DNA from 4 places in the Ornithinibacillus jepli genome. Region 4 is predicted to be linked to each of the others. Evidence: riboswitches for the same ligand, from Rfam matches in the RefSeq annotation. Region 4 holds a riboswitch; each other region holds the start of a gene.
The links. A riboswitch is a leader RNA that binds a small molecule or an ion and turns the genes downstream of it on or off. The one in region 4 is predicted to bind S-adenosylmethionine.

Region 1: linked by a shared signal. The riboswitch ahead of AB1K81_RS14135 (methionine ABC transporter ATP-binding protein) and the one ahead of AB1K81_RS01295 (cyclase family protein) in region 4 are both predicted to bind S-adenosylmethionine.
Region 2: linked by a shared signal. The riboswitch ahead of metK (methionine adenosyltransferase) and the one ahead of AB1K81_RS01295 (cyclase family protein) in region 4 are both predicted to bind S-adenosylmethionine.
Region 3: linked by a shared signal. The riboswitch ahead of AB1K81_RS08550 (O-acetylhomoserine aminocarboxypropyltransferase/cysteine synthase family protein) and the one ahead of AB1K81_RS01295 (cyclase family protein) in region 4 are both predicted to bind S-adenosylmethionine.

Annotation. Positions count from the first base shown of each region.
Region 1 is NZ_JBFEGG010000003.1:479,579-484,397, reverse strand. It holds gene AB1K81_RS14140 (methionine ABC transporter permease) at 1-188, opposite strand, end outside; gene AB1K81_RS14135 (methionine ABC transporter ATP-binding protein) at 181-1,203, opposite strand; SAM riboswitch class I at 1,307-1,419, opposite strand; gene AB1K81_RS14130 (thioredoxin family protein) at 1,501-1,818, opposite strand; gene AB1K81_RS14125 (toprim domain-containing protein) at 1,838-2,194, opposite strand; gene gcvH (glycine cleavage system protein GcvH) at 2,312-2,695, opposite strand; gene AB1K81_RS14115 (arsenate reductase family protein) at 2,764-3,123, opposite strand; gene AB1K81_RS14110 (VanZ family protein) at 3,388-3,930, shown strand; gene AB1K81_RS14105 (phosphotransferase family protein) at 3,976-4,746, opposite strand; gene AB1K81_RS14100 (hypothetical protein) at 4,768-4,819, opposite strand, start outside.
Region 2 is NZ_JBFEGG010000003.1:544,724-549,542, forward strand. It holds gene AB1K81_RS14465 (ABC transporter substrate-binding protein) at 1-563, opposite strand, end outside; gene pckA (phosphoenolpyruvate carboxykinase (ATP)) at 862-2,448, opposite strand; SAM riboswitch class I at 2,645-2,751, shown strand; gene metK (methionine adenosyltransferase) at 2,873-4,069, shown strand; gene AB1K81_RS14480 (gamma carbonic anhydrase) at 4,122-4,649, opposite strand; gene mnmM (tRNA 5-(aminomethyl)-2-thiouridylate-methyltransferase MnmM) at 4,668-4,819, opposite strand, start outside.
Region 3 is NZ_JBFEGG010000002.1:116,261-121,079, forward strand. It holds gene megL (methionine gamma-lyase) at 1-1,172, opposite strand, end outside; gene rarD (EamA family transporter RarD) at 1,528-2,439, shown strand; SAM riboswitch class I at 2,496-2,613, shown strand; gene AB1K81_RS08550 (O-acetylhomoserine aminocarboxypropyltransferase/cysteine synthase family protein) at 2,712-4,415, shown strand; gene metX (homoserine O-acetyltransferase MetX) at 4,439-4,819, shown strand, end outside.
Region 4 is NZ_JBFEGG010000001.1:258,142-262,960, reverse strand. It holds gene AB1K81_RS01300 (hypothetical protein) at 1-2,079, opposite strand, end outside; SAM riboswitch class I at 2,225-2,327, shown strand; gene AB1K81_RS01295 (cyclase family protein) at 2,417-3,175, shown strand; gene AB1K81_RS01290 (5-methyltetrahydropteroyltriglutamate--homocysteine S-methyltransferase) at 3,271-4,374, shown strand; gene rbsK (ribokinase) at 4,394-4,819, opposite strand, start outside.

The DNA of each region.
Region 1 (4,819 bases), on a different contig from region 4:
GTTGCTACGATAAAGTTCAATATTTTATTTTCCCAAAGACCACCATTAGATGTTAAGTAAAGTAAAAGTCCTAGCAATACTCCAATAATGACTGTTCCTACTAACGCAAGTAGTGTCATATAAAAAGTCTCTCCCGTTGCTACAAGTAAATCTTCTATCACAACATTAGGAAATAATTCATTAAGCATTTGTTAAAACCTCCGCTTCTACCGAGGTTTTTTCGGCAATATATTGAAGGGTACTTTTAATCTCATTTTCGCTTCCAATAAGTTGGACGACGATTGTTCCATATGCACCAAGCTTCGTTTGTGTTATTTTCCCTTGAAGGATATTCACTTCAACGTCAAACGCCTTTGATAATTTGCTAATTAATGCTTGGTTAGCGGACTCCCCGACGAAGTGTAACTTGACCACTTCTCCACCTGGATAAACCTTTAAGAGCTGATCAAAATCACCATCCGGGTCCCCCATAACCTGCTCTACAAATTTCTTTGTAACAGGTTGTTTTGGTTTTAAGAAAACATCTATTACATCACCTTGTTCCACAATTTTCCCATTTTCCATAACAGCAACTCGATTACAGATTTTTTTAATTACATGCATTTCATGTGTAATTAAAATAATTGTTAATTTTAAACGTTCGTTGATATCAACTAGTAAATCCAATATGGAATCGGTTGTTTCTGGATCCAAAGCAGACGTAGCCTCATCACATAGTAACACTTTCGGATTGTTAGCAAGAGCTCTAGCAATTCCTACTCTTTGTTTCTGACCACCACTTAGTTGAGCCGGATAGGCACTTTCCCTTCCATTTAAACCAACTAGTTCGATCAGTTCTTTAACTCGTACTTCTCTTTCATTAGCAGGTACCCCTGCAATTTCAAGAGGAAATGCGATATTTTCACTGACTGTTCGAGACCAAAGCAAGTTAAAATGTTGGAATATCATCCCAATATCCTGTCTTGCTATTCGAAGCTCCTTCTTATTCATCGCAGTAATATCTTTATTCTGTATCGCGACCTTTCCTGAAGTAGGCTCTTCTAATCGATTCAATAAACGTATGAATGTACTTTTTCCCGCACCACTATATCCTATAACACCAAATATTTCTCCATCTTCAATTGTTAAGTTTAATTTATCTACTGCTGTTATTTCTTTCTGATCGAAGCGAAATATTTTTGTTAAATCCTTTATTGATATCATGCAATATCCCTCCTCTTTTTATAATGTGCAAAAACAAATAAAAAACGCCTTTCTGCAAGAGAACAGAAAGACGTAATATTAAGCAATATTAAATCCTAACGTTCTCTCATCTTTCAAAGCATGATGCTTTGTAGGACTTGGCACCTTTTTCAAACACGAAGTTTGAAGGTTGCCGCGGTTTCGTAGGGCCTTTCCCTCCACCGCTCTGGATAAGAGATAAATTTATCATTCATTTTTCCGATAGAAATTACTATATCACCAGTACAGAAATGTGTCAACATAAAAAACTATATTTTTTTATTTTTTATCGTAAAATAACCCAGGTTCATATTTTAAAAGATAGCTATAAATATTCGCAATTGACTTGAATGCGTATATTTTTTCTTTCAATTCATTTTCCTTTTTTATAACCAGACAGGGAACACTCTCTATTTTATTTTCTTGCATAAAATCAGGAAAAAGAGAAGCATTCATTTCATAGAAAATAGTCTCATTATGTACCGATTCTATTTTATCTAGCATTGTTCTCGCTACATGACATGTACCACAAAATGGAGTATAAATGTAAAGTAAAAATTCGTGTTCTTCGAGTATTTCGTGAGAAATCTTTCTCAAATCATCACCTACTTGTAAGCTATACTAAATAATGAGGATGAACCGCAATATGCTTACCAAGTAAAAGCATTGCCAAAATTCGTTCTGGTGTCGCTGCTACTTCTCGGTACTCACTACTTACGTAAATATGCTCTGCATGTGGTAGCTCTAACGATAACCGTTTACGCAGCTTCATTCCGGATTGATCTTCATCAACAAAGATATAAACATCTTTCTCATCCAATTGATAAGTTTCTAACATTTCATCAAATCTTTCTATATCAAACGTTCCATTCGTACAAATAATCGTAATTTGATCATCAATAACTTTCTCGAGTTGCCTTTTGTCAGTTAAACCTTCAACAATGATAACACGTTCAGATTGTTGTGAAATCATGATAGATCCCCCTCACATTATAAAAAGCTAGAAAGAATAGCAGGAGCTTGATATCTTTGAAAGTGAAACTGACTCTTTTCCATAAAGGAAAAAAGTCAGTATTTGATTTATATGAAATTAGTCTTGCTCAATTAATTCTTTATATGCTTCTGGAGATAATAGATTATCAAGTTCAGACTCATCACTAGGTTCGATAATAATCATCCACGCACCTTCGTATGGAGATTCGTTTACTAGCTCAGGGCTGTCTTCTAATTCTGTATTCACTTCGACAATTTTCCCACTAATTGGCGCATATAACTCAGATACTGTTTTGACAGACTCTACACTACCAAATGGTTCATCAACTTTAATTTCATCTCCAACCTCTGGCAGCTCAACGAATACAATATCTCCTAATTCATCTTGAGCAAAATCAGTTATACCAACACGTACTGTGTTACCTTCCTTTTTTACCCATTCATGTTCTTTTGAATATAATAAGTCGTTTGGTAAGCTCATTACAATCCCTCCGAATAATTGGTTGTACATTAACTATACAACCTAACATACTTTTACGCTAGTATTTATTAATCCACCCAAATAGTTTGGAACTCATCTTCTTTAAAACCAACGGTGACTCTCTTGCCATCTGTTGCAATTGGTCGTTTAATTAACATACCATCAGTAGCTAAAATCTCTGCCATTTCTTCCGTGGTAGCATTTTTTATTTTGTCTTTTATATTTAATTCGCGATACTTTTTACCGCTTGTATTAAAGAATTTTTTAGCAGGAAGTTCGCTTTTTTCAATAAGTTTTAATAGCTCTTCCTTGGAAGGCGTTTCTTCCACAATATGTATGCTTTCATACTCAACGTTATGCTCATCAAACCATTTCTTCGCATTTTTACAAGTTCCACAGTTTGGATACCAATAAAAAGTTAATGCCATCATTACCCCTCCTTTTTCTACGTATATTTTATCATGAATTAATAGGAAATATAAGGGTAATGGATTTGATAGAAGAAGAGCTACCTCTATTTAAAACTTTGATAACTTCGGGTCAATTTGTGAAAACTTCAGGTAAAAACCATGGAACTTTGTGTCAAATTGTGAAAACTTCGCGTGAATAATAAGATTGTTCGGGTTATCTATTAAAATGAGTAAAATTACTGCTATACTATTCTTAATGAATGAATTTTTTAAGGAGAGCTAATGAAATATATAAACGATATTCCCATTTTGCTGATAGCTATTACTTTAATGATTTACGTGCCTCTACGGTTAATTTATCGTAAACGTCATTTTATTAAAGATCAATACATACGGGAGATAACGATAATATTATTAATCGCCTATGTAGAGACAATCCTATATTTAACACTATACCCATCTACTCCAATATTAACTAACAATGTTTCTATTAATCTAGTTCCATTTAAAACAATTAATTTGTACATAAATTTTCAAGGTGATACATTGCTACAAATAATTAACTTGTTTGGCAATGTCGTGGTTTTTGTTCCCATAGGGATTTTTGCATTGATTTTAATGGAACGGGTATCCTTTTTCACCATGATACTAATCGGATTTGGTAGTACTCTATTTATTGAAGTGATGCAATTAATCTTGTCAATCAATGAGGTCATTGCTAGAAGTTTTGATGTAGATGATCTTATGTTGAATACTATAGGTGTGCTAATTGGTTATTTGATTGGATTAGTAATAAAAAAACTATTTCCACATAATAGACATTAGAAAAAGCTTGAAATCTGTTCCAAGCTTTTTCTGCTTACTATTAGATTAAAAAAACTCATATAACCCTTCATCAAAATATGTATACTCTTCCTTTGAGACCTTATATCGTGTATATCCTTCATAAAAGGAGTTTATTAGCTCTGCATCATCAATAAATCTGCCGATTGCTAATGCTTCATCATAACGAGGGTCACCAATAGTCATACCGGCCACATCGATAAACAACTTTACTTTACCATCTACAACAAGTACATTATCGGTTGTACAATCACCATGAATGATAGTCTGTTTGACAGGTTGAGGTTTCGTTACTTTTAGTTTTTCTAAAAGCTCTGCATCTCCTTCAGCCTCCCCCATCTCTAAATATTCTCTTGCTTTCTCCAATTGTCCAGCTAACCAATCACTAGGAGATTGGAATGTATCTATCAGTTCCACTTCGTGAAGTGTCTGCAACATTTGTCCAAAACTTTTAACTAACGCCTTCTTTTCTGTTAGATTATCAGCCCCTTTTAATGCAGTCGTTAATGTTGTACCTGGTTCGAATGACATAATTAAGTGACTGCTAGCTGCTTCTTCCATAAATCCGTAATATTTTGGTACAAGTATATGGGTTTGACAAGATAACTTTTGCAATACAGCTGCCTCGTTCCTTAACCACTCTCTATACTTTTCTTTAAATGAACTTTTTAAAATATAAATATTCTTTTCCGAAATTACTTTCTGTACTTGAGAAGTACATCCTTGTTCAGCTAAGAGCTCAATGCTTTTAATTTTCCCTATAAATTCGGTTATCCTAATTTTTAAATGCTGATCCATTTTCCCCCACCACTCAATCTATTACTTTGGTCTATCAGGACGTTCTATTTTTTCTAGCTTCTCATACATTTCT
Region 2 (4,819 bases), on a different contig from region 4:
AATTGAACGTATTCATAATCTCCAGAAAGGAAAGCACCTGGGATATTTGCAAAGTCAATATTTTGATGTAAGGTTAAGTCATTATGTGGATCAATTCCATGTTGTTTTAAAACAAACTCCCCAACCATCTGTGGCATACCGCCTTTACGTTGTCCGAGGAAATTAGAGTCTTTTAAGTCTTTCCAATTAAAATTTGGATGTTCTTCCTTCGCTACTAGAAAGGTTCCATCGGTTTGGGTTAATTGAGCGAAGTTGACAGCATAGTCATTGGAATCTTGTGCATAAACATAAATGGATGTTTCTGACCCAACTAATGCGACATCAATTCCATCTGATAATAAGGCGGTCATTGTTTTATCTCCACCCCAAGTTGTTTGCAATTCTACATTTAATCCTTCCTCTTCAAAGAATCCTTTTTCTATAGCGACATATTGTGGAGCATAGAAAAGAGAACGAGTTACTTCTCCTAACTGAATGGTTGTATCTTCATTACTAGAACTACATGCAGAAAGGAATAACAGTACAATCAATGATACAACCGCAAGATACTTTATTTTTCTCATTCCATTCGACCCTTTCAACAACGAGAATTTTTATGCAAAAATTGAGAGCATTCTCTCTGTTTTGACTAAAGATTTAGAGATGGGAGTTCTCAGGTAAAAACAAGTTATTTACAACCACATAATATGCTCTGTGCAAAAATTGTGTGAATGCCTAGAAAATAATCCTTTTTTACAAAGAAAAAACCGACCTATAGGTTAGGTCGGTTTAAACTAGGACAGCTAGAAAAGTAGATTCCAGCCTTAAATTATAAGTTATAATTTAGTATATAAACCCTCTTGGGATGAGGACAAGATAATATTATTTAAAGAATGGCCCAGCAGCAGCAATTTCAGGACTAACATGTGTGAATTTCTTGAAATTATCATGGAATTTTTTAGCAAGGTCTTTAGCAGCAGCCTCATATGCTACTTTATCTTCCCATGTATTTTTAGGAACGAGTACTTCGTCGGGTACACCTGCAACATGAGCAGGGATATCTAAGCCGAATATTTCATCTTTAATCGTTTCTACACTATTTAGTTCCCCTTCTAATGCGGCATGAACCATTGCTCTCGTGTAGGAAAGTTTAATTCGGCTGCCAACTCCATAAGATCCACCAGTCCATCCTGTGTTAATGAGAAATACATTTGTATTATATAAATCTATCTTTTCCCCTAACATCGTGGCATATGTTGCTGGTGATAACGGAAGGAAAGGTGCACCGAAACAAGCAGAGAATGTTGCTTGAGGTTCCGTAACTCCGCGTTCAGTACCAGCTAGCTTACTAGTATAACCACTTAAGAAGTGATACATTGCCTGTTCTTTAGATAGCTTGCTAATAGGTGGTAACGTACCAGATGCATCTGCAGTTAAGAAAATAATGGTGTTTGGATGTCCTGCGATGCTTGGATTGACAATGTTATCAATATGTTCTAATGGATACGCAGCTCTGGTGTTTTCAGTTAAGGATGTATTATCATAATCCGGTTTACCTGATTCATCATCTAATACGACATTTTCTAATACAGAACCAAATTTGATTGCATTATATATTTGTGGTTCTTTTTCTTCGGATAGGTTGATACATTTAGCGTAACAACCACCTTCAATATTAAACACGCCGCTTGAACTCCATGCATGCTCATCATCGCCAATAAGTTTACGATATGGATCTGCCGATAACGTTGTTTTACCTGTTCCGGATAATCCGAAAAATAACGCAACATCACCTTCATTACCAACGTTTGCTGAGCAGTGCATGGACAGAATATTTTGTTCTGGTAATAAGAAGTTCATGATAGAGAAAATAGACTTTTTAATTTCTCCTGCATATTCTGTACCACCGATTAAAATAACTTTATGTTTAAAGGAAATAAGTATAAATGCTTCTGAATTTGTCCCATCTACTTTTGGATCTGCTTTGAAAGTTGGCGCAGAGATTACCGTAAAGGACGGATCATGAGAAGCTAGCTGTTCTTTTGTTGGTCGAATAAATAATTGCTTCGCAAATAAATTATGCCATGCAAATTCATTAATAACTTGTATTGGTAATTGATAGTTTTTATCCGCTCCAGCGTAACCGTCGAATACAAAAACCTCATCTTTTTGTTTTAAATGATTAATTACTTTTGTGTATAATTTTTCAAATATTTCTTCTTCGATTGGCTGGTTTACATTACCCCAATCTACTTTACTTTCAGATACGGAATCCTTTACAATGAACTTATCTTCTGGAGAACGGCCAGTATATTTTCCAGTAGTAGCGAGTACAGCACCTGTATTCGATAATATACCTTCATTTCGTGAAAGTACTTTTTCAACTAATCGAGCAACAGATAAATTTTTCTTTATACTTTGCTGCGTTAGAAGTTCTTCCAATAATGAGGTTTTCATTACTGTATTCATTAAAATTACCTACCTTTATTTAAGAGATTCAATACATTTGTTTCTTGAAATTAATTATTAGTATAACACATTCAATTAAATAGTCCATACTATTTGTTTATTTTTTATTGTATTATTTTATTAAAGTTTCGTGACAGTGGATTATACTGTTGACATAGGACAATTGATTCAGTTAATCTACAATAGAGCGGATACTCTCTTATTCAGAGTCGGTGGAGGGACAGACCCAGTGAAGCCCGGCAACCATCACTACGGTGAAAAGGTGCTAACCTGAGGCAAGGAAATTTCCTTGAACAATAAGAGCGAAAGGCTAGTAACCCCTTTCCTCATGTAATAAGGAAAGGCTTTTTTTATTGATTAAGGATATACTATCTGATAGATATTTGAGTTCCGTACCAAAGATATAGAGGGAGGATTTAGCCTAATGGCTAAGAATCGTCGATTATTTACTTCTGAGTCTGTAACAGAAGGTCACCCAGATAAAATATGTGACCAAATTTCGGACGCTATTTTAGATGAAATATTAAAAAAGGACCCATTAGCTAGAGTTGCATGTGAAACTACAGTAACAACTGGGTTAGTCTTAGTTGCTGGCGAAATTACGACAACTACTTATGTGGATATTCCGCAAGTTGTTAGACAAACAATTAAAGATATTGGTTATACTCGTGCAAAGTATGGGTTTGATGCTGATACTTGTGCGGTTTTAACTGCAATTGATGAGCAATCACCGGATATTGCAAGTGGTGTAAATAAGGCATTAGAAGCTCGGCTTGGCAAAATGACAGAAAGCGAAATTGATGCAATCGGAGCTGGCGACCAAGGATTAATGTTTGGTTTTGCATGTAATGAAACGAAAGAATTAATGCCATTACCAATTTCCTTAGCTCATAAGCTTTCCAAACGGTTAAGTGATGTACGTAAAGATGGAACTGTTGCTTATCTTCGTCCGGATGGAAAAACACAAGTAACCATTGAATATGATGAAGAAGATCAACCAGTTCGTGTAGACACAATTGTTATCTCTACCCAGCATTCACAAAGTGCCACATTAGAACAAATTGAAAAAGACATAATGGAACATGTGATTAAGCCAGTTGTTCCAGTTGAATTATTAGATGAGAAGACAAAATACTTTATTAACCCGACAGGACGCTTTGTGATTGGTGGACCACAAGGGGATGCTGGATTAACAGGAAGAAAAATTATTGTAGATACGTATGGTGGATATGCTCGCCACGGTGGAGGAGCGTTTAGTGGTAAGGATCCAACTAAAGTTGACCGTTCAGCTGCATATGCTGCTCGTTACGTAGCAAAAAACATAGTAGCAGCAAAACTGGCTGATTCATGTGAAGTCCAACTTGCCTATGCAATCGGAGTAGCGGAACCGGTTTCCATTGCAATCAATACATTCGGTACTGGTGAAGTCAGTGAAGAAGAGCTAGTAAATGCTGTTCGAGACATTTTTGACCTACGACCTGCTGGCATTATTCGTATGCTTGACTTGCAAAATCCAATTTACAAGCAAACAGCTGCTTATGGGCATTTTGGAAGAACTGATGTAGAATTTCCGTGGGAAAAAACAGATAAAGTAGAAGCGTTATTAGAACTAACAAAATAAAGTATAAAAAGCTTAGAACTGATAACTACAAGTTCTAAGCTTTTTTCTAGTTTTAATATTCCAGCCCTAAATTAGTATGTTTTTTATAAAAATGTCCCTTTTCAACATAAGAGGTACGAACACGTTCCATTTCTTTATAATCAGCTCCATTTAGTTCTCGTACTACTTTTGCTGGTCTTCCCATAACTAATGTATGTGGTGGAATCTTTTTACCAGGTGGAACTAAACTCCCCGCACCAACAAAAGCGCTTTCGCCAATTTCAGCCCCATCTAATATAATAGACCCCATACCGATTAAAGCATTTTTTCTTATGATAGAAGAATGAAGTGTTACTTGGTGCCCAACTGTAACATCATCTTCAATAATTAGAGGATTATTGGGACTTTGATGAAGCATGGATAAATCTTGAATACTAACACGTTTACCAATTCTTGTTGGAGCAACATCTCCACGTATTACAGTTTTAAACCATATACTAGATTCTTCTTCAATAGTTACATCCCCAACAATAACAGCATCCTTGGCTACAAAAACAGTTGGATGAATAGAAGGTGATATGTTTTTATAATGATGAATCAATTTAAAACCACTCCTTGATTATTTTTTCTGTATCGCGATTATAAATGGAGGATTATTCTTTTGATTGATAAAACCATATTGAAGTACACTATACTGCTTTTGATCTAGCGAGATGACATGCTTTAAAATAGTATTTTTTTCTTCCTGTCCACCTTCATGTCCATAGTAAA
Region 3 (4,819 bases), on a different contig from region 4:
AGGGCACTCTCTAAGTCTGCCCAAATATCTTGCCAAGCTTCAAGTCCTACTGACAGACGGATTAATTGATCCGTTATCCCCATCTTTTCCCTAGATTCTTCTGGTACTACTGCATGGGTCATCGTAGCTGGATGCTCAATTAATGTTTCGGTGTCCCCTAATGACACGGCTATTTTTAAGAATGAGAGCTGGTTTAAGAAGGCTTGTGCGTCTTGCTTTTCTCCTTTTATTTCAAAGGAAATGACTCCCCCACCACGCTTCATCTGTCTTTTCATAATAGAATAATCCGGATGAGCTTCATCACTTGGATAGTAAACATTCGTAACATTTGGGTGAGTCTTTAATCGCTTAAATATCTCTTCCGCATTATCACAATGTCTCTCCATCCGAACAGGCAACGTCTTTATCCCTCTTAATAATAACCACGCATCAAAAGGAGCCATGACACCACCGATGTCCTTTAATGTTGTCATGGCAACTTCATTTAAAAATTCCTTTTTCCCCACGGCAAGACCGGCTATGACATCTCCATGTCCACCAATATATTTCGTTGCACTATGAATGACCACGTCACAGCCCAACTCTAATGGATTTTGTAAATAAGGAGATGCGAAAGTATTATCCACGACAACTGGAATACTGTATTCTTTGGCAACCCTTGCTACCATTTGTAAGTCAATTAGCTTCATCGTTGGATTAATTGGAGTTTCTACATAAATACATACGGTTTCTGGTTTAATTTTGGAACGTATTTCTTCCTCTGTCTCCATACTGGAAAAGTCATGTGTAATATTATATTTTTCTTTCATCATCGTTAGTAATCCGAATGTACAGCCATAAAGTCCTGAAGAACAGAGAATATGATCATTAGCCTTTGTTAAGGCAATTAGAATAGCAGAAACCGCTGCCATTCCTGAACCAAATGCAAGTCCTCTTTCCCCGTTTTCTAACGCAGCAATCCTTTCTTCCAGTATGGTTACGGTTGGATTTCCGAGTCGTGAGTAAATATAGCCACCTTCGTCACCGGCAAAGCGTCTTTCCCCTTGCTCTGCAGTGTTAAATGTATAGGTTGAGGTTTGGAACAATGGTGGGGTAAGGCTTCCTAACATATCTTTTGAATCGTACCCTTCATGAATAACGGATGTTTCCATATGCTTATATGAACGTGCCATTTTTCTCCTCCTCTTAGTAATAAAATAGATTTTTTTAAAAATAAAGAAAAGGTATTTTGCTCTGAGCAGCCCGTATACACGGAGACTCCTGCGGGAGGATAGGCATCGGTGAGACCCCGCAGGAGCGATAGCTCTGAGGAGGCTCACCAGCCGCCCGCGGAAAGCGGAGTGTATACGGGCTGCGGACCCGGTAAGGAGATTCTTACCAAAGGACCTTTTCTAAAAATAACTCTACTAATATCATATTCTATTACACCTAAAAATGAAAGCGTTTTCTTTTTAAGCCTTTTGATTGCGTTTTTGTGAAATCAGTTCTACAATTGTCTTTATTTATTATTAGAAAAGAAGGGGTAAGATGGAGCAGAAAACAGATAAAATTGGGGTTCTTTATGCGGCCTTTGCGTACGTCGTTTGGGGGCTTCTTCCGATTTATTGGAAGATTATTGATGATGTCCCTGCTGGGGAGATTTTGGCACATCGAATTATATGGTCCTTTATTTTTATGATTGTTGTCGTGCTAGTGATGCGAAAGTGGCGTGGGTTTATTAAAGAATGTATTCGTATTATGAAGGATAAGAAAAAGCTAATCAGTATTACACTAGCTTCTGTCGTAATCAGTTTAAACTGGTTAATTTATATTTGGGCTGTTAACAGTGACCATGTACTCCAAGCGAGTTTAGGGTATTATATCAATCCATTAGTTAGTATTTTACTAGCAATCATTGTACTGAAGGAAAAGCTAACGAAGAGCCAAACGGTTTCCGTTATTTTAGCAGGTATTGGGGTTTTATATTTAACGATTAGTTATGGTGTTTTCCCATGGGTATCGCTCGTTTTAGCTTTTAGTTTTGCATTATATGGGTTATTTAAAAAGATGGTCGATATTCCAGCCATGTATGGATTAACAATTGAAACGATGATTGTAACACCGATTGCGCTAATCTATTTAGGATTCATACCAGTACATTCTTTCTCTGTACAAAATATCACATCAACGGAAAATCTCTTTTTAATCGGTGCTGGTGCCATGACCGCCATACCGCTGCTCCTATTTTCTAGTGGAGCAAAGCGTATTCCACTTGCAATGGTAGGCATCCTGCAATATATTGCTCCAACTTTAATGTTATTCATTGGTGTATTTATGTATCATGAAACATTTACTACGGAGCATCTCATTGCATTTAGCTTTATTTGGGTCGCTCTAGTTATTTATTTAGGATCGATTTATCGATTCCCAATCCGGAAACTGAAATTACCGGAGCGCTAAATTTATTATTGACATATCATAGCCATACCGATAATATAATATTCAATAAATTAAATCTCTTATCAAGAGTGGTGGAGGGAATAGGCCCTATGAAGCCCGGCAACCTTAGGTGAAAGCAAGTCTTTCCTTAAAAGGTGCTAAATCCTACAGGTCAATTGATCTGGAAGATAAGAGGAGGAACGGTTACTTTTAAATACGTGCCCTCTTCTTAGGAAGAGGGCTTTTTGTTTCTCTTCTACCTCCAGATAACTAATCTTAAGGAGGAATTTTTTATGGAAAATTTTCACGTTGAAAAACTAGAGACAACATTACTTCACGGAGGGCAATTTCCTGACCCGACAACCGGTTCAAGAGCAGTACCTATTTATCAAACTACTTCTTATGTATTCCGCGATACCGAGCACGCACAAAACCTGTTCGGTTTAAAGGAACCAGGAAATATTTATACGCGAATCATGAATCCTACAGTTGATGCTTTTGAACAGCGGGTAGCATTACTGGAAGATGGTGTAGCAGCAGTAGCGACATCCTCTGGTATGGCGGCGATTACACTAGCAATTCTGAATATTGCAGGTACTGGAGATGAGATTGTTGCAGATAGTAATTTATATGGTGGTACATATAATCTGTTTGCAAAAACCTTACCGAAATATGGTATTACCGTTAAATTCGTAGATGGCACGAAGCTTGATGAAATAGAACAGGCCATTACGGATAAAACAAAAGCGGTTTTTGGTGAAATAATTACGAATCCTAGCTTGAATGTATTTGATGTGGAACAGGTCGCAAAAGTATGTCATAAATACCATGTCCCTCTTATTATAGATAATACTTTCGGTACCCCTATTCTTTCTAAGCCACTTACTTGGGGGGCAGACATAGTAGTACATTCCGCTACTAAATGGATTGGTGGTCATGGCACTACGATTGGTGGAATCGTTGTAGACGGTGGACGGTTCAATTGGAATCATCCTCGCTTCCCAGAATTCACTGAGCCGGATGAAAGCTATAATGGCCTTCGCTATGCAGATATTGGGTTAGCTGCTTATGCTACTAAGCTCCGGGTGCAGTTATTACGTGATATTGGGGCAAGTTTAAGCCCGCAAAATGCCTTTTTGTTACTCCAAGGTTTAGAAACGTTACATTTACGAATTGAACGTCACGTTGAAAACGCGAAGCTTGTTGCCAATTATTTAAACGAACACCCAGCTGTTGAATGGGTAAACTACCCAGGTCTTGCTAATCACCCGTCCTATGAATTGGCCCAAAAGTATTTGAAAGGTAGCTTCGGTTCCATTATAACCTTTGGTATTAAAGGTGGTAGAGAAGCGGGAAGAACGGTAATCGATTCTGTTAATCTATTTTCCCATGTAGCAAATGTAGGTGATGCAAAATCATTAATCATTCATCCCGCTTCCACTACTCATCAGCAATTAAACGTAGAAGATTTGAAGAAAAGCGGTGTATCCGAAGAACTAATTCGATTGTCGATCGGGATTGAATCTGCGGAAGATATAATCCTTGATTTGGATCAGGCAATTGCCAAGGCAACAAAGATTTCAGCAAACGTATTAGACACTGAATCAACTGTCTTGGAATGGCTAACTTCATCTCCATTTGAAAGAGCTAATGGTTCAATTCGAAAAAAGGTGATTGCCACTCTAAGTAATAGTCAACCTGCTGAATTTAAACAAACGATTGAACGATTAACTCAATATGGCTATACGGTGACCGATTTAGCAGAAACCGATCAAGCTGATATCCTCTATGTTCATGACAATGCCCTACCTCCAACAGTAATTGAGGAGTTAATAAATAAACAAATAAAAATCCTTTGGGTTGAAAAAACAGATACACATGACATCGTATTACAAAACGCAAAAGCAGCGGGGATTACAATCATTTCAAATCGGTTCCTATTAGATGCAATTTATTCTTCACGAGGAATTGAAAACAATCCTATACCAGCCGGGTAAATAACGTTTGAGGAGCAATATTAGTGAATACAACCTCCAAAGTAGCAAATATTGATATCGGAACACTTTTACTCGATTCAAGAGAAGAATTACCTGCTGTAACGCTAACATATGAACAAGTAGGTACTAAACAAGCACCGGTTATTCTAGTCTGCCATGCCTTAACGGGGAATCATATAGCAGTAGGAACACATGAAGCACCTGGATGGTGGAGTGGATTAATCGGCAACCATTTATCAATTGATACTACGAAGTTTCAAGTAATCACCTTTAATGTGCTCGGTGGCTGTGATGGTTCTACCGGGCCATTATCCATCAATCCGATTACAAATAAACCTTACCGATCCGATTTCCCAAAGATTACCGTACGTGACATAGTTAGAGCCCAACAAATTGCCTTAAAA
Region 4 (4,819 bases):
TAATACAAATTGAACCCATTCAAACACATCTGGAACAGTAGCTACATTATCATGAACTACATTTAGAATGTTTAAATAGAATAATAAAGAGAAGCTAGATAGGAAGAATGGGATTGCTACCCAACCGCTTCTTCTGTATAAGAGATATGACATCCCGATACCACCTAGTGTAATGAAAGCTCTTATTGGGGACTCTAAACTGAAACTATCAAGAATAACTACTCCATAAAGTAATTGAGCAAAGTAGAAACTACTATTCGAGAATACCGGCCGATTTATCGCCTTCCAAACGTAGCTAACAACTAAAACTGTTATACTACCAAACACTAAGCCTATTGCTAGGAAAACATCCTCAAACAACATTGAATCTTGTTGGGCTATATAGATGTAAAAGACAGTAACAGCAAAACTTAGAGCTATTCCATGTATCCACGGGGCAACCTGAGCAAAATTACCCCTTCTCTCATATTTGTACATGATAAGTGCTAATAGGGATGTTAATAATAACATAATACTCAATTCAAGGTTCATAAACGATACTAGGCAACCTAATATGCATACCATCATTACTAGACTACTTACATCCCGCGTACTACTCTTTAAAGGCTTCCAAAGTGATGCGTTTACGAAACAACCACCTAAAATATACAGAAGATAAGCCAATATAAATCCAGGTAAAATAATGGATTCATAACTAAGCCACTCCTGCCCTAATAATGTTAATTGATACAATGCACTTACTAGGAATATTGGGCTTAAATAGTTGAAAAGCTTATTCTTAACAAGTGATGCGAGAAAAGCAAAATTAAGGGAAATTATGACATAAGCAATTAATAAAACAATCGATCCTTCCCCCATTCTTAAAATAAGCCCTTCAAAACTAATATACAAAAAAGCTAAAGAAGAAACGATTGCACTAGTTATTTGAAAAACTTTTTGTAACGCACCCGCTTCATTAAGAAACTTCGGTAAAGCTAAGAAAAGTACCCCAAGTAATGCAAAAGCTACCTCACTAACACTTTGCAAAATTGAATTTTCTACTAGCTGATACACACCGTATATTAACATAGCAGTAAAAACAAAATGATAGGACTGTTTCTTGGAAACAAAAATCATAGAAAAGTAAATTACTGCTGTTAAAAGTAGGTTAAAGCTATACATCAATTCATGATCATAGAATAGTAGCATCAGTAAGGTTGATAAAATAAGATTTGCTTGAATAAAGGGAACGAATTCCTTTATAAATAGCTGTAATTTTGAATTCCCTTGCAACATACGATACCCAACAATTAAAAGTCCATTGTAAAGCATGATTGCTAGATAGAAGCCATCAACCGGTAGATATACTGAAGCAATTAAAAGTCCAACAAACATACTGCATGCAACGTAAGAGAACCAAACAAAAAGTCTAGATGACAGTTTCCTAGCAAATACTGCATAGATAGGTAAAACTAATAATGTTCCAATAGCACCATATAGAAATTTACCCTCTCCCGAAAAGGAAAAATAACTACCAAATAGTTCATAGTATCCTGCTGAAACAACGATAATAGGTAAAAATAAACTCCCCAATACCAAGAATGCAAAAGCAGTCTTCTTAATTTGAAGCACACTATTCGTCAACCATGCTAAACCGTAAAACAGGATTGCTACTGTTGAAATTAACCCTGTCTTTGCCCAAGAACCGAGGGTATCCCACGTACTGGTCGCAAGAACTAATCCCCCTAAAAGTAATAATATTACCCCGAGATTTAGTCCCCAAGTAATATTTCTATCTCTAATTTGCTGATCTGTAAACGTCTTCTTAGGGTTTGGAATTGGCTTTGCCTGATTATTATTTTCCTTAGGTTGTGGTGATTGAACCTTAGGTGTAACGGTTACCTTTGGTTCAATTGTTGGCTGTTCAACTTCTGCCATTTCTTGCTTAATCTGATTTACTGTTGGTTTATTTATATAATACTTTGTATGTGCATTTACAATTTTTGCAGCGACACTCATATTAATATATCTTGCCTTTACTAACTGATGAAGTTCTTCCCGAACAATCTCTCTTTTTTCATCTGGGCTAAGCTGTGTCATGTAACTCCCACCTTTAGTCATTCGATATAATCATCATACCAATAAGTACGATCTGATTCATTATAATTTTTAAATTTATAGAAAATTTCATCTTGACATATACGAAAGACCGGTGTAAAGTGAATTTTAACAATTAAATTACCAATTCTTATCCAGAGAGGTGGAGGGACTGGCCCTTTGAAGCCTCGGCAGCGGACTCATCGTGAGTACTGTGCCAATTCCAGTAGCTATAAGCTAGAAGATAAGAAGAGATCCTAACCTAAATTTGTTTAGCCTCTTCTTATTTATGAGAAGAGGTTTTTTAATTGTTAAATAAACTTTTTTTGAGGTGAGGAATATGACAAACGAAATTTTGAAAAGCTCAAACGAAGTATTAAAGGCTATTGAATTATTAAAAGAAAAAGAATGGGTGGATCTAACACATACTTTTGGGCCTGACTCGCCACACTTCTCTTCATTTGAATCAGCTGATTTTAAAACATTATTCACACATGATGACGGATTTTTTGCACAAAGTTTCACCTTCCCGGGACAGTATGGTACCCATTTAGATGCACCAATTCACTTTGTTCGAAACAAACGTTACTTAGAAGATTTGGACTTAAAAGAATTAGTTTTACCCCTAGTAGTTATTGATAAGTCAAAGGAAGCTTCGGAAAATAATGATTTTACAATTACTCCCGAGGATATTTTAGCTTTTGAAGAAGAATATGGCCGAATTGAAGCTGGTAGTTTTGTTGCACTAAGAACAGATTGGAGTAAGCGCTGGCCAGACCATGAGTTATTTAACAATAAGGACTCAGAAGGAAATGCTCATGCACCAGGTTGGGGACTAGACGCCCTAAAGTTCCTTTTTGAAGAACGTAAAATTAAAGCAGTTGGTCACGAAACGTTTGATACAGATTCCGCAATAGACTATCGAAACAATGGTGCATTACTTGGAGAATATTATGTACTAGAACAAGATACTTACCAGGTTGAACTACTAACCAATTTAGATAAAGTGCCTGCAAAAGGTGCAGTGATCTTTAATATGGTTCCAAAAGCAGAAAAAGCGTCTGGATTTCCAGTACGATCATTTGCATTATTGCCTTAAACTATTCACATTCCGATGATTACAGACTTGAAAGACTAGTATCGGAAAGCTGATTTAGTCTACTTAAAAAATTTCTAAAGAAAGAAGGAACTAAAATGAGTAAAAATTCGTTTCAAGCACCATTTCGTGCAGATCATGTAGGTAGCTTATTAAGACCAGAAAATCTATTAAAAGCACGTGAGGATTATAAGAAAGGCAACATTACAAAAGAGGAACTAAGAGATGTTGAAAATAAAGAATTACAACGAATCGTTGATAAACAAATTGAAGTAGGTCTTGAGCTTGTAACAGATGGTGAGTTCCGACGCTCTTTTTGGCATATTGATTTCCTTGAAAATCTAGATGGTTTAGAAGGTTATGTACCGGAAAGAGGGATTCCCTTCCAAGGTATTGAGACTGAGCCTTATGACGTCCGAAATATCGGGAAAATATCCTTTAATTCTGACCATCCATTCCTAGAAGACTTTAAATTGTTTAATGAAATCGTAGCAGGTCGTGCTGTTGCAAAACAAACCATTCCTAGCCCGAACCAACTATTTCATCGTGGAATCCGAAATACAGCAATTTATCCTACGGTTGAAGAATATGCAGAAGACGTTATTCAAACTTATCGCGATGCTTTAAAGGCTTTCTACGAGGCTGGTGTTAGATACCTGCAATTAGACGACGTATACATAGCTGGACTGAATGCTGATAATTTAATAGCTTATGAGCCAGCGCTTTCCCGACAGGAATTAATTGATTTATCACTTTATGTAGTAAATAGTGTATTAGAAGGTAAGCCTGATGACTTATATGTCACGACACATCTATGTCGCGGAAACTATGAATCTAGATGGGCGTTTGAAGGCAGCTATGCACAAATAGCACCAACGTTATTTGCAAAAGAAAAAGTAAATGGGTTTTTCTTAGAGTATGATGATGATCGCTCTGGTGATTTCAAACCATTAGATTATATTCCTGATGGAGGAGCACGTGTCGTTTTAGGACTTGTAACTTCTAAATTTGGAGAGTTAGAGGATAAAGAAGAAATAAAGCGCCGTATTGAAGAGGCAAGTAACTATGTGCCACTCGAACAGCTTGCACTAAGCCCACAATGTGGATTTTCATCCACTCATCATGGCAATAAACTTAGCGAGGATCAACAGTGGGCGAAATTAAAATTTATCGTGGATATTACGAAGGAAGTTTGGGGATAAACGGATAAGGGATCAACCCTTATCCTTTTCTTTTCATAAATTCTAGTACTTGTTCTCTAGTCGGCATTCCTTTTTGTGCTCCTATTTCCGTAACCGATAATCCTGCAGCAGCATTGGCAAATCTAATTGCCTCTTCCCTCGTTGCTCCAAGCCCTACTTGAACTGCCAGTGCTCCATTAAATGTATCTCCTGCCCCTGTTGTATCTTTCACCGTAACTTCATAAGCGGGTACTAATTTTTCATTCTCTTCTTCAAAATAAACAGTACCTGTGGAACCTTTAGTGATAATGAGCTTTCCCCTAATTTCATCAAAAGATATATGTTTAGCCATTTCCTCTGCTTCCCCTTCATTTGGTGTCAGAAAGGTTGCACTTTCGTATACTTCTTCCGGAAGCGCATGATATGGCGCTGGGTTAATTATAACTGGAACATGGTATTCATTCGC